2 regions of the Mesobacillus thioparans genome follow, and region 1 is predicted to be linked to the other one. Evidence: riboswitches for the same ligand, from Rfam matches in the RefSeq annotation. Region 1 holds a riboswitch; the other holds the start of a gene.
The links. A riboswitch is a leader RNA that binds a small molecule or an ion and turns the genes downstream of it on or off. The one in region 1 is predicted to bind cyclic di-AMP.
Positions count from the first base shown of each region.

Region 2: another riboswitch for cyclic di-AMP. It lies ahead of ACNAZ4_RS11335 (TrkH family potassium uptake protein); the one in region 1 lies ahead of ACNAZ4_RS06450 (potassium channel family protein).

Region 1 covers NZ_CBCSFH010000002.1:390,346-396,423, forward strand. The annotation lists gene ACNAZ4_RS06430 (RNA polymerase sigma factor) at 259-837, shown strand; gene ACNAZ4_RS06435 (DUF4179 domain-containing protein) at 827-1,942, shown strand; gene ACNAZ4_RS06440 (3-ketoacyl-ACP reductase) at 2,192-2,908, shown strand; gene ACNAZ4_RS06445 (TrkH family potassium uptake protein) at 3,035-4,357, opposite strand; gene ACNAZ4_RS06450 (potassium channel family protein) at 4,358-5,014, opposite strand; cyclic di-AMP (ydaO/yuaA leader) riboswitch at 5,084-5,240, opposite strand; gene ACNAZ4_RS06455 (hypothetical protein) at 5,356-5,523, opposite strand; gene ACNAZ4_RS06460 (hypothetical protein) at 5,580-5,981, opposite strand.
Region 2 covers NZ_CBCSFH010000006.1:11,485-17,562, forward strand. The annotation lists gene ACNAZ4_RS11320 (methyl-accepting chemotaxis protein) at 1-1,040, opposite strand, end outside; gene ACNAZ4_RS11325 (BMP family lipoprotein) at 1,064-2,044, opposite strand; gene ACNAZ4_RS11330 (potassium channel family protein) at 2,203-2,859, opposite strand; gene ACNAZ4_RS11335 (TrkH family potassium uptake protein) at 2,873-4,213, opposite strand; cyclic di-AMP (ydaO/yuaA leader) riboswitch at 4,392-4,534, opposite strand; gene ACNAZ4_RS11340 (diacylglycerol/lipid kinase family protein) at 4,820-5,713, shown strand; gene ACNAZ4_RS11345 (M6 family metalloprotease domain-containing protein) at 5,750-6,078, opposite strand, start outside.

The DNA.
Region 1 (6,078 bases):
TGAATCCTTGATCCGTTCAATCACGGGCACATAATAGTCCCCCTTATAACCGTCACCAGTGGATTCATCATATTTTTAATTCATTCCATCTATAATAGTCCCCCCCGCCTGAGTTAATTATTGGTAAAGTTAATACAGGTTAAATACTTACATACTTAAGATGTGCCCAATTCGACATAAATTTTTTTACGAAAAATGAAACCATAATAGCACCCACAAACGACATACTAGTGAAATTAACAAATGGAGGTTGCCCAGTTGAATGAGGAACAGAAATTACTAAATCAAATCCGGGCGGGAGATGGGGACGCGTTCAGCCACTTGGTGGAAAATCTTCTTTCCTCTGCCTACAGGACGGCTTATCTTATCCTGGGTTCGCGGGAGCTGGCAGAGGATGCTGTCCAGATTGCCCTGGAGGATTGTTATCTCAGCATTATGAGGGATGTGGAGATCCGCCATTTTAAAGCCTGGTTTTACCGCCTAGTCTATACCCGATCGATTGATGTTTATCGGAAGCAAAAAAGGAATCAGTTTACGGATATCGAGGGGAATCCTGAAGCAATCACCAGAATGAAAACCGAGTCTGCTCAGGAAAAGGCTGTTGAAAAGGAAACGAGACAAGAAATGCTCCAACTAATCACTGACTTAAAAGAAGAGCAGCGAATTCCCCTGCTGCTGTTTTATTACGAGAACTTGTCTGTAAAAGAAATCAGCCTGATTCTCAATGAAAACAACAATACCGTTAAAACCAGGTTGGCCCGGGGCAGGAAAAAGCTTGGCGAGCTCATGAAGAAGGATCGACACTTTCAATTGGAGGAGAAGTCATATGGGATTTGATAAGGATGAATTGCAGACCCCTGTTTCGCTAGAAAAATTCGCAACAAATTTGCCTGGACGATTCGCTGTAGGAGAGTTTGAAGATGCAAGGATCGATCGTGTTGGACGTGAGCTTGAAGGGTTCAATAAAGCCCTTAAAAAGCAGTGGACTTTCTGGAAAAAGGCTGGTGTAACTACAGCCGCAATCGCAGCAGGCTTCCTGTTATTTGTCGGCTCAGGATTTGTTTCTCCGACGATGGCGAAGATGGTCTCGAAAATACCGCCGTTAAGCGTAATGTTTGCTAATCCCCACCAAGACCTGACAGAGCGGTTGACTCAAGCCTTGAAGAAAGAAGGATATCCTGTTAAGCAAGTGAACCAGTATGTTGGTGGCAAAAACGAAGGAATCACTGTGCAATTGGCTGCTTCTGAAAAGCAGGTAAAAGAAATGGAAGCAGGTGTGAAAAAAATCGGCCTTTCGATTGTCCAGGGTGACGAATTCAAAGGAACCAAGGTCGAAGACTATATTATAAAAGTAAGACAATACCACGAACCATCTGAAAAATGGAAACAAGAGCAAGCTGAAATGGATAAGGAAAGTGAAGAAGTTTTCGAAATCGTCCAGGCTGCGCTGAAGCCATTTGATTTTAAACATAGCATCGGTTTCAGCTCGGATTCGGTTGAGTTGGAGATCCCGAGCATAGAGAAGCAGGAAAAAGTGGATGAAATACAAAAGGCTGTGAAAGATTCCCTCGCCGCTAATGGCAAAAACCATATCGAGGTCAAGATCAGAAAATTCAACTTGGCCAAACGAGAACAATATGCACGGTGGAGTAACGCGGTCTCAGGAATTGGCCATGAATTTATGACGTATAAAAAATATAAAGTATCAGGCGTTGGATATAAGAGCAGCGATGGTTTAATGACCATTTTCATCACAATGAAATTGAAGAGCACGGACGAAGGAGCAGCCGACCATGCTACCGACCTTTACACAATGGCCGAGGAATTTATCAAGTCTGATGAGATATGGCCACTTGTAAAGCAAGATCCATATAAAATTGTGGTAAGAACAAAGGATAAGAAAGAATTCACGATCGAGGACGGACAGAAACTGTTTAAATAACACTAAAGGCAAAGGGTAATTTCCCTTTGCTTCTTTTTATGTGCTGATCCCCTTTACACTTGGGGCAATCTTATTTGAATTTCGTGTAATTTTTTCATTTTGATACATTGAATATAAAGTTTTAGCAGACCTTATCATAGAGAAATAGGACCTTGTTGCAAACAAATTGTTTGGCTTGTATGCAATCTTGAATCATAATGAAAACTGCTTGTTTATTAATCGAGAAAAATTTTGAGGAGGAATGAAATCATGATCTCACTAAAAGGAAAAACAGCTATCGTTACTGGAGCAGGCAGAGGAATTGGACGTGCAGTTGCGATTGCTCTTGCCAAAGAAGGAGTCAATCTTGGATTGATTGGCCTGACGATGTCCAATCTTGAAAAACTCACTGAAGAGCTTGAGCAGTATGATGTGAACATTTCCGCTGCATCTGCGGATGTTTCTGAACTTGAAGCAGTTCAGCATGCCGTGGAACATATCCAATCAGACCTTGGTGCGATTGATATTTTGGTCAACAATGCAGGAATCGCAAAGTTCGGCGGTTTTATGGATTTATCCCCTGAAGAATGGGAAAAGATTGTCCGCGTCAACCTGATGGGTGTTTACAACCTGACAAGAGCGGTTTTACCTGAAATGATCGAACGAAAATCCGGAGACATTGTGAACATCTCTTCCACAGCAGGCCAAAAAGGAGCACCAGTCACTAGTGCTTATTCAGCTTCGAAATTCGCAGTCCTAGGATTGACAGAATCTCTGATGCTTGAAGTCAGGAAGCATAACGTCCGCGTAACGGCTTTGACTCCAAGTACCGTTGCAACCGATCTCGCAGTTGAAAGCAACCTGATCAGCGGAAACCCTGAAAATGTCATGCAGCCAGAAGATTTAGCCGACCTTCTAGTAGCAGGGTTGAAACTGCATCCAAGAGTGCTCGTGAAAACAGCTGGATTGTGGTCAACCAATCCGTAAGACTAGGAGACCATAAAAAGTCTGAAAATCACTGCTGATAATATTGAAAAATAAAAAATCGCTTAACGTCATTGTTAAGCGATTTTTGTTTATGGTTCATTTAAAGGTCTTGATTATATTGCTGCCTCACCCCGTAAGAACATCTTCCCTTGGATACTTAATTCTTGATTCAGTTGCATTTGCAAGTGAAAAAGCCATTGTCAATGGGCCTAACTTCCCTGCAAACATAACAAAAATAATCACTGCTTTTCCTATCATAGTAAGGGATCCTGTTATTCCCATAGACAATCCTACGGTTCCAAAAGCAGAAATAACCTCAAAAACGACTTGGATGAATGGAGCCTCTTCTGTAATATTTAAAATAAAAATCCCAAAACAAATTAAAAAAAGGGCGATTGTCGATATGGCCAAAGAGCGCAAAACAATCGTAAGGCTGATAGCCCTTTTTCCTAGAACTGTTTCTTCTTTACCCTTCAGAAAAGTAATGACAGAAAATAAAATGACCAAAAACGTTGTTAGTTTTATGCCTCCACCAGTAGAAGCACTACCTGCGCCTATGAACATTAGAATTAAAAACAAGAAAATTGTATCTTCCTGTAAAGCCGATATATCCAGGGAGTTAAATCCAGCAGTTCGCGGTGTTACTGCTTGAAAATAGGAAGCCCATAATTTATCTCCAAGTGAATTCAGACCCCCAAGTGTATTGGGGTTATGGTATTCCAGGACAAAAATAATAAACATGGCCACGAGGTTAATAATGAATGTACCTATAATCATCATTTTGGAGTGGAGGCTCAATTTACCGAAACTCTTTTTCCTCCACATGTCAGCTAAAACCGTAAATCCAATTCCCCCTATGATAAACAGGAAAGTAATCACGATATTGATGATCGGATCACCCACGAATCCCATCAAACTGTCGGACCATAATGCAAAACCGGCATTGTTAAACGCTGAAATTGAATGAAAAAAACTATAATAAAGTCCTTTGGCCCAACCAAATTGAGGCACCCAGCGGATAGCCAGCAGGAACATGGCAATTGTTTCAATCGTTAAGGAAAATATGAACAAATTCCTGACTAACAGGATGACCCCGCCGATGGATGTTTGATTTAATGCCTGCTGCACGACAATTCGCTGTTTAATGCCAATTTTCTTGCCTAATACCATATAAATTAGGATTGCAAAAGACATGATCCCCAATCCTCCCAATTGGATAAGGGAGACAATCACTATTTCACCGAATAGAGTAAAAGTTGATTCGGTATCAACAACAGCCAGACCAGTCACCGTCATGGCTGAGGTAGCTGTGAACAAAGCATTCAGCCAGGTAATGGAGTCTTCCGTTGCAAAAGGCAATTTCAACAAAATGGTTCCTAAGGTTATAAACACAGCAAAGACTAAAACAAGTAACTGGGAAGGATTCAGGTTAATAACGCTTTTTTTCACCTATACCCCTTCTCTCTCGAAACGGTTTATATCCGAGTTGTGGCCCATCACGATCAAAACGTCTCCCATTGAAATGACTTCATCTGCAGGTGGCGAAACAATGATTTCTTGCCCCCTTAGAATGCCAACGATGTTGCATCCATATTTCGCCCTTATATCCAGGTCAGCTAATGACTTATTATGTATTTTTTTCGTAGCCACAATCTCCACCATGCTATACTTTTCCGACAACTCAATATAATCAATGATCTTATCTGAGACAATATGGTTTGCGATCCTTTTGGCCATATCCCGTTCAGGATGGATCACCCGGTCTGCACCCACTTTTTCAAGAACTTTTGCGTGATTATCATTATGTGCTTTAGCCCAAACCGTTGGTACACCCATTTCTTTTAAAATCAGGCATGTCAAAACGCTTGATTCAATATTTCCACCGAAAGAAACAAATACATGATCGATATTTTTAATCCCAACTTGTTTAAGACCTTCTTGATCAATACCGTTGAATTGTACGGCATGGGTTACATACTGTGCGTACTGATCGACTTTATCTTGATCAATGTCAATTGCTAAAACCTCAGCACCTAATTCATAGAACTCTTTTACAAGACTACCTCCAAAACGGCCTAAGCCCAAAACAGCGTATTGCTTTTTCATGTCAATTGCACATCCCTTCAACTTTAAAAAGACCATTCTTAATTAAGAATGGCCAATGGCGTTCATCAACCCTTCTCTCTAATGGACCTGCGGAGTTAGCTGTCGGATTAGGGACTGAGAGTATCCCTTCTTAGCTTTAAGAAGCTAAGATTCACCCCAAGATAAACAATGTTTATCAGAAATGGTTTCCCCGCTCAAAGATTCGGCAAAAAGGTCTTTATGGAAATAATATATAAAGGTACGCCTTTCATTTTCTTTTGTCAAATATTTATTGAACTTGACGTTTTAGACTGGTTGCCGAACCGGCACTCTTACTAGAATGACTGCTTTGATCTCGTTACTCAGTTAGTCTGTTCCTTCTGATAATCTCTGATTTCTAACAAAGTAGAATGAATATTATTTAATGCCACCAAAATAATGCCTAACATCGCAAAGGTTACGATTTCCTGTGTGATAAAGGAAATAACACCAAGAATAAATAAAAACAGTGTATTTTGCCAATCCTTCACTTTACACAACCACCAATCATAAAAAATATATAAAACTCTAACTTGATGATCAATAATTAAAACTCAAGTTTATCTTTATTCCTTCTCCTGAAAAGTATAAATAATAAAATCAATGAAATGATAAACATAATTGCAAAATACAAACTAAATAAACCAGGAATCACTGATGTCATACTATTTGAGTCTTGTGAAAACACGAAAAGTGAACTACAGCTGAATGCCAGTAAATGGACCAATGCCATAATGATAACCGCTTTTCGTGAATGATTGAGATTCGATTCCTGTAGACCTTTTATCTTTTTAGACAAATGAACGGTAAAAATTAATAAAGCCAGAGCATAAATCATCACCAGTACGTACAAAGGAATCATTGAAGGCGTGAGGTGAAGGTTGAAGATGTGCTCCGCAATCCCCTTTTCATCTAGCCAAAAAGCCAGGTGTGCCACAAATAGAACCATACAGACTCCTAGAAATTTCAATTCACTCATCACTATTTGAAAATACATATTCTTAGTTGACATAGCCACTCACTTTCAATCAATTTTTTCTTTTTCT
Region 2 (6,078 bases), on a different contig from region 1:
GCCGCTTTGTTTTCTGTAATCAATACTTTTTGCCCCTCAATTGCCTTTCTGCCTTCACCAATCGCTTCCACCGCTTCCTGGCTATATGAGGAAGACTCCTGGCTGTAGTCCAAGTTCAGCATGATTTCTTTATCCATTTCGTCAATCAGCTCAACGGATTGCTGGAGATCTTCCGAGACGGTTTGGGCACCTGCTGATAGCTCATCCGTCGAAACAGCGACCTGATTCGAAATCTCGGTAAGCGCTACATTTTCCTGTTCGATTCCCTCTGCAAAATCTTCTACTTCCTTGCTGGCCCTGTTCACTTTTTGCAGCAAGGACGTCAATTGAGCCGCCATCATGTCGAAGGACTCATTCAAGGTCCCCAGCTCGTCCTTATGCTTATATGGGACTTTTTCAATCATTAAGTTACCCTTGGCGATTTCCTGGGCATTGATGGCAATCTGCTTCAACGGCCTTGTGATCGAGCTCGTCAGCCTGATCCCGATTCCCCCGGCAACAAGAACAAGCAGTATGCTGCCGATGATTGCCGAAAGGATAATGAATTGAATCTGGTTCTTCAAATCCTTCTGAAGATAATCGTAATAATCATTCACCTGGATATTCAAGAGATACAGATCATTCAGGATCCCCTCACTGCGCAGCGATTGCCGCTTCACTTCTGCACTGATTTTATCATCAAGTGCTTTCTCCGCTTCGGACTTGAGTGCATTGAACTTTTCAAAAGCTTTGTCCAACACTTTCTTGCTGTTTTCCTGCTGAATCAATCCCTCTGCCTGAGCAAAAATTTTAGAGGTCTTCTCCATTTTCGCTAATGCATCCTGCCTGTTCCCTTCGGTCGGACTGAAGGAAAAATTGCTAAGCGATTGTTGGGTTGCCGATGTTTCAGCCTCCAGGTTCTGAACGGTCAGCAGTACCTGAACATAATCTTGATTGGATGTCTGGACCATCAGCATTCTGTAAATGATAAAAGAAATCATCACAATTGATAAGCCAATGGCGAGCAATAAATTCAATAGTAATTTCTTTTTGATTGTCATGTCGGTTCCCCCAGTTGCAGCTGTTAATCTAGCTGAATTGAAACTCCATTTGTTGATAATTTATCTTCCAAGTCTTTCAAGGTTTTTTCCTGTTCTGGACTCAGCTTAATGACCCGGATTGGTGCAAGCCCGACACCCTGTTCATTAATGCCCAGTTCGATTTGCCTTGATTTAAGCTTCTTCTCGGATTGGAACTCCTTAACTGCTTCATAAAGTGCGATATCCACATTCTTCAGCATGGAAGTAATAATGGCCTTTTCGGCAAAAAAGTATTGGTCGCTATCTACACCAATCGCAAACTTTTTCCTGGCTTGCGCTTCCTTCAATACACCTACTCCCGTAAAACCTGCCGCAGCATAAAGAACATCTGCACCTTCATCGATCATTCCCGCAGCAATCTTCCCTCCAAGGTCTGCATTGCCAAAATCCTCAGAGTAGGCAACCTTTATCTCAGCATCCGGCTTGACTGCTTTCACACCCTGCTCAAATCCCGATTTGAATTTGCGGATCAGCGGCACATCCGCACCGCCCACAAATCCGACAACCTTTGATTTGGTGGTCATCCCGGCAACCGCGCCGGCGAGGAAGCTGCCCTGTTCTTCTTTAAAAATGATCGATGTGATATTTTCCATTTCTGATACCGAATCGACCAGTATAAACTGTTGTTCTGGATATTTTTTTGCAACTTTTTCCAGATCCTCAAGAACCATAAATCCAAGTCCGATGACAATATCATTTCCGTCCTCCACCAGCTCAGTAAATCCCTTTTCATAGCTGCCTGCTTCCTGCAGCTCCCGATAATCAAAAAGAATATCCAATTCATCCCTTGCTTTTGTCAGTCCGGCAAACGCCGCATCACTAAACGATTGGTCACCAAGTCCGACGTCAGACAACATGATGCCAATCTTCACCCTTTCCTTTGCCTTCAACTCTGTGTTGGCACAGCCCGCAAGTCCCCCTGCGAGTAAAACTGCGATAAAAAGCACATACATAATTCGTTTCATCTTGATGCCCTGCTCCCTTTTCCAGTAAATTTATATGTATTTCATCGGCCACAGCCTATTTTTGTTAATGGTAGAAGAGAAAGTCTATCTTTTATCAATTTTCAAAATAATAAACAAATAAAAAAGCAGGCTGTCATCTCCCAGCCTGCTTCCTGTCATTATTTTATTTTCGTGAATTTGTTCAAGTCGCCATTTTCGCCGAGGACAATCAGGATGTCTTCTGCTCGCAGCGTCTTCTCCGGGTCTGGTGAAATATCGACTTTGTTTGCGGTCTTGACGCCGATTACGGTGATATTGTATTTGGCACGCAGATTGATTTCGATCAGGTTTTTGCCGGCCATGCTCATAGGCAGCTTGATTTCCTCGATGCTGTAGTCATCTGAAAGCTCGATGAAATTCAAGACATTCGGGGATGCCATCAGCTGATGGGCAACCCGTTCACCCATGTCCCGTTCAGGGAAGATGACTTTGTCCGCGCCAACCTTGAACAATACCTGTGCATGGTGTTTATTAAGTGCTTTGGCCACGACATTCGATACGCCCATCTCTTTTAAAATCAGGACGGTGAGGATACTTGCCTGGATGTCGTCTCCTATGGCAACAATGACGGTCTCAAAATTCCTGATGCCAACAGCCCTCAATGTCTGCTCATCAGTCGAATCCCCGATTACTGCATGTGTTACAAACTCTTTATAGTCTTCGATATGCTGCTCACTTTTATCAATCGCCAGTACTTCGTGTCCTTCATGATAAAGGGTGGTGGCAACACTTGATCCGAAGCGCCCCATCCCGATTACTGCATATTGCTTTGCCATAATTATTATCCTCCTACCCAATCATCACTTTTCCAGCTGGATGCCGATAATGAGTTTCTTTTCTTTTTCTTGCCACTGCAAACGCAAGTGTCAATGGACCAACCCGGCCCGCAAACATCGTTATAAGAATCAGGATTTTTCCATATGATGACAGTTCAGGCGTCAAGCCCATCGATAGGCCGACAGTTGAAAAGGCCGATACAGCCTCAAAAAAGAGCATCAAAAAGTCTTTCCCTGGTTCCGTAATCGTCAAAACCATTGTAATCGAACCTACTAAAAATAGCGCAATCAGCGTAACCGTCAGTGCTTTCGAAATAATGCTGTAGTCCACTCGTCTGCCAAAAAAGGTGACATCTTCGCGGCCGCGAATCTGCGACTTGACTGCGCCTAACAGGATGGCGAAGGTAGTAGTCTTGATGCCTCCGCCGGTGGAACCTGGCGATGCACCTATGAACATCAGGAAAATGATCAAAAATAAGGTGGACTGTTTAAGGTCCGGGATATTCAGGGTGTTGGACCCTGCTGTTCTTGGTGTTACGGCCTGGTATAGCGCCCCGAACATTTTACCAGTCATCGACATAGGCTTCAAGGTCGATGGGTTCTTGTATTCAAGAATGAAAATCATCAGCGCGCCTGCGAACACAAGGATACCGGATACGCTGAGGACGATTTTCGAATGCAGCGATAGCCTTCTAGTCCTTCGATATTCATACAGCTCGTTCATGACAATGAAGCCGATGCCGCCAAAGCTGATCAAAGTGATCATCGTGATATTGACGATTGGGTCTGAAGTATATGCGGTAAGCCCTTTGTATCCACCCATTATATCAAATCCGGCATTATTGAAGTTCGAAATCGCGTGAAAAAACCCATAGTAAATGGCTTTTCCTGCAGCCATATTCTGTGAAAATCGCATCGATAGAATGACTCCGCCTGCAATCTCGATTACCGCTGTAAAAAGGAAAATCCGTTTGACAAGCCTGACAATCCCTTCGACCGTCTCGTTATTCAATGACTCCTGGATAATCAGCCTTTCTTTGAACGAAATTCTTTTTCCTAAAATAAATGCAAGCAGTGTGGCAAAGCTCATGAAACCAAGCCCGCCAATCTGGATCATCGACAGGATGATCATTTCCCCAAACTTGGTGAAGGTATCACCTGTGTCGACGACAACAAGGCCTGTTACACAAGTTGCGGATGTTGCCGTAAACAAGGCATCCAATAACGGGAGGCCTCTGCCATCAACTGTGGCGGATGGCAAGGTAAGCAACAATGTCCCCAACAGAATAATCAAGCCGAACCCGAAGACAAGCACTTTTGGCGGGTCCAGACTGAATAACAATTTACTGCGCATGGCCCTTCCCTCTTTCCTTAGTATGAGGAATTATGCGTCTAATATTTCTTGCAGGGACTAATGCTTGATTGGCTCCTGATATAATTGGAGCATCTATAATCATGCAAAACAAAAAAGCCCCCAGAGGCTAAAAGATATCAGCCTTGTGGACTTTTGGATCATCGTCACACAAGCTTCATCTTCCTCTTCTGCAACGCTTGCGAAGTTAGCTGTCGGATTAGGGCTCAGAATAGCCCCGCCTTAAGAATAAGGCTTCACCCCAAGTGGACGTATCCACAAAATTGGTTCCCCCGCTCCTGCCGGATTTAGCGATTTAGAAATATGAAACTCATTCTGTTTTAGGTTCCAGAAATATGAAACTGTTGTAATCATACTCCTCCGCATTTCGGTTGTAAACATGAAAAGGAAGGCAAAAATGACGTATTCCATTCATTTTTTTCCAATAATGACAAAATATCAATGAGTTTCTCACTGAATCGCTGTTTTTCTTTGTTTTACACTCCCGTTAAGTCAGTAACCAATCTGTCCGCCCTTGGGACGCGGTTTATAGTCGGGGAATTAAAGGTAAATAATAGGGTTATCAAAACTGTTTGGAGGTGGTTTCGGATGAAAGCGATGATTATATTGAATCCTTCTTCAGGAAAAGAAAAAGCGAATGATTATGCAGAAAAAATAGAAGAAACCTTGCGAAGCAAATATGAGGAAATAGAGATCAGAAAAACGGAAAAAGAGGGCGATGCCGCTGCATTTGCGACCGAAGCCTGCGTTGGTATGTATGATGCAGTCATAGCTATGGGCGGCGACGGAACAATCAATGAAGCCATCAACGGACTAGCCGAACAAGAACACCGGCCTGCTTTTGGGATCATTCCGCTCGGGACAATCAATGATTTTGCCAGGGCGCTCAATATCCCGTTGGACCCTTATAAAGCAATTTCAATTTTGGAGGAACAAAATCCTCGTCCTGTCGATATCGGCAAGGTTAATGAGTCTTATTTTGCTAATGTTCTTGCCGTTGGAGCGATTGCAGAAGCCTCTTATAATGTGAGCGCCGAACAAAAAACCAGGCTCGGTCCACTGGCTTATTTTATGGAAGGAGCTAAGTCCTTCCTGAATGGTGAAGCGATTGAAATCAGTGTAGAACACGAAGGCGGGAAATGGGAAGGAGAAACCTACCTTTTGCTAACAGCCCTGACAAATTCCGTTGGCGGATTTGAGGCACTTGCTCCTGAAGCAGACGTAAATGACGGTGAATTCCATACATTTATCATCAAAAAGCTATCCATCCCAAAAATCGCTACACTCATCCCTTCCCTTTTAAAAGGAGAATTGGAAGAAAGCAAAGAGGTCGAATATATACGTTCATCCTATCTGAATGTAACCTCCGACAAAGCGCATGTGGTGAATATCGACGGAGAAGAAGGAGAACCGCTGCCGTTCAGTGGAAAAGTCCTCCCGGGTCATCTCGATATTTTTGTGCCATCTAATCAAAAAACCTGAACAGGGACTTCACCCTGGCTCAGGTTTCTTTAAGTCTTATTTTACACTTGAATCAAAGTTATAGAAGAACTTCGCTGTGATGGAGCCATCTGCATTTTCCTTGATGCCGGTTACATGGATACCGGAATCAGCAGGTGTAGCACCGTAACCTTTCCAGAAGTAGTAAGATCCTGTGTGTACATTCCCGGAAACAGGAGTGATCTTGCTGCCAGACTTGAAGAAGTCACCAGCATCACCGCGGTTAAGGTTCTTCTCAAGATCATATTTCCCGTCTGCCTGCAGGACAGATAGGCCGTAGTGAGTTACCACATCGCCATTGCTTGCCGTCTGTGATTGGTTGTACTGGAAGCGCTTGTTCATCCAGT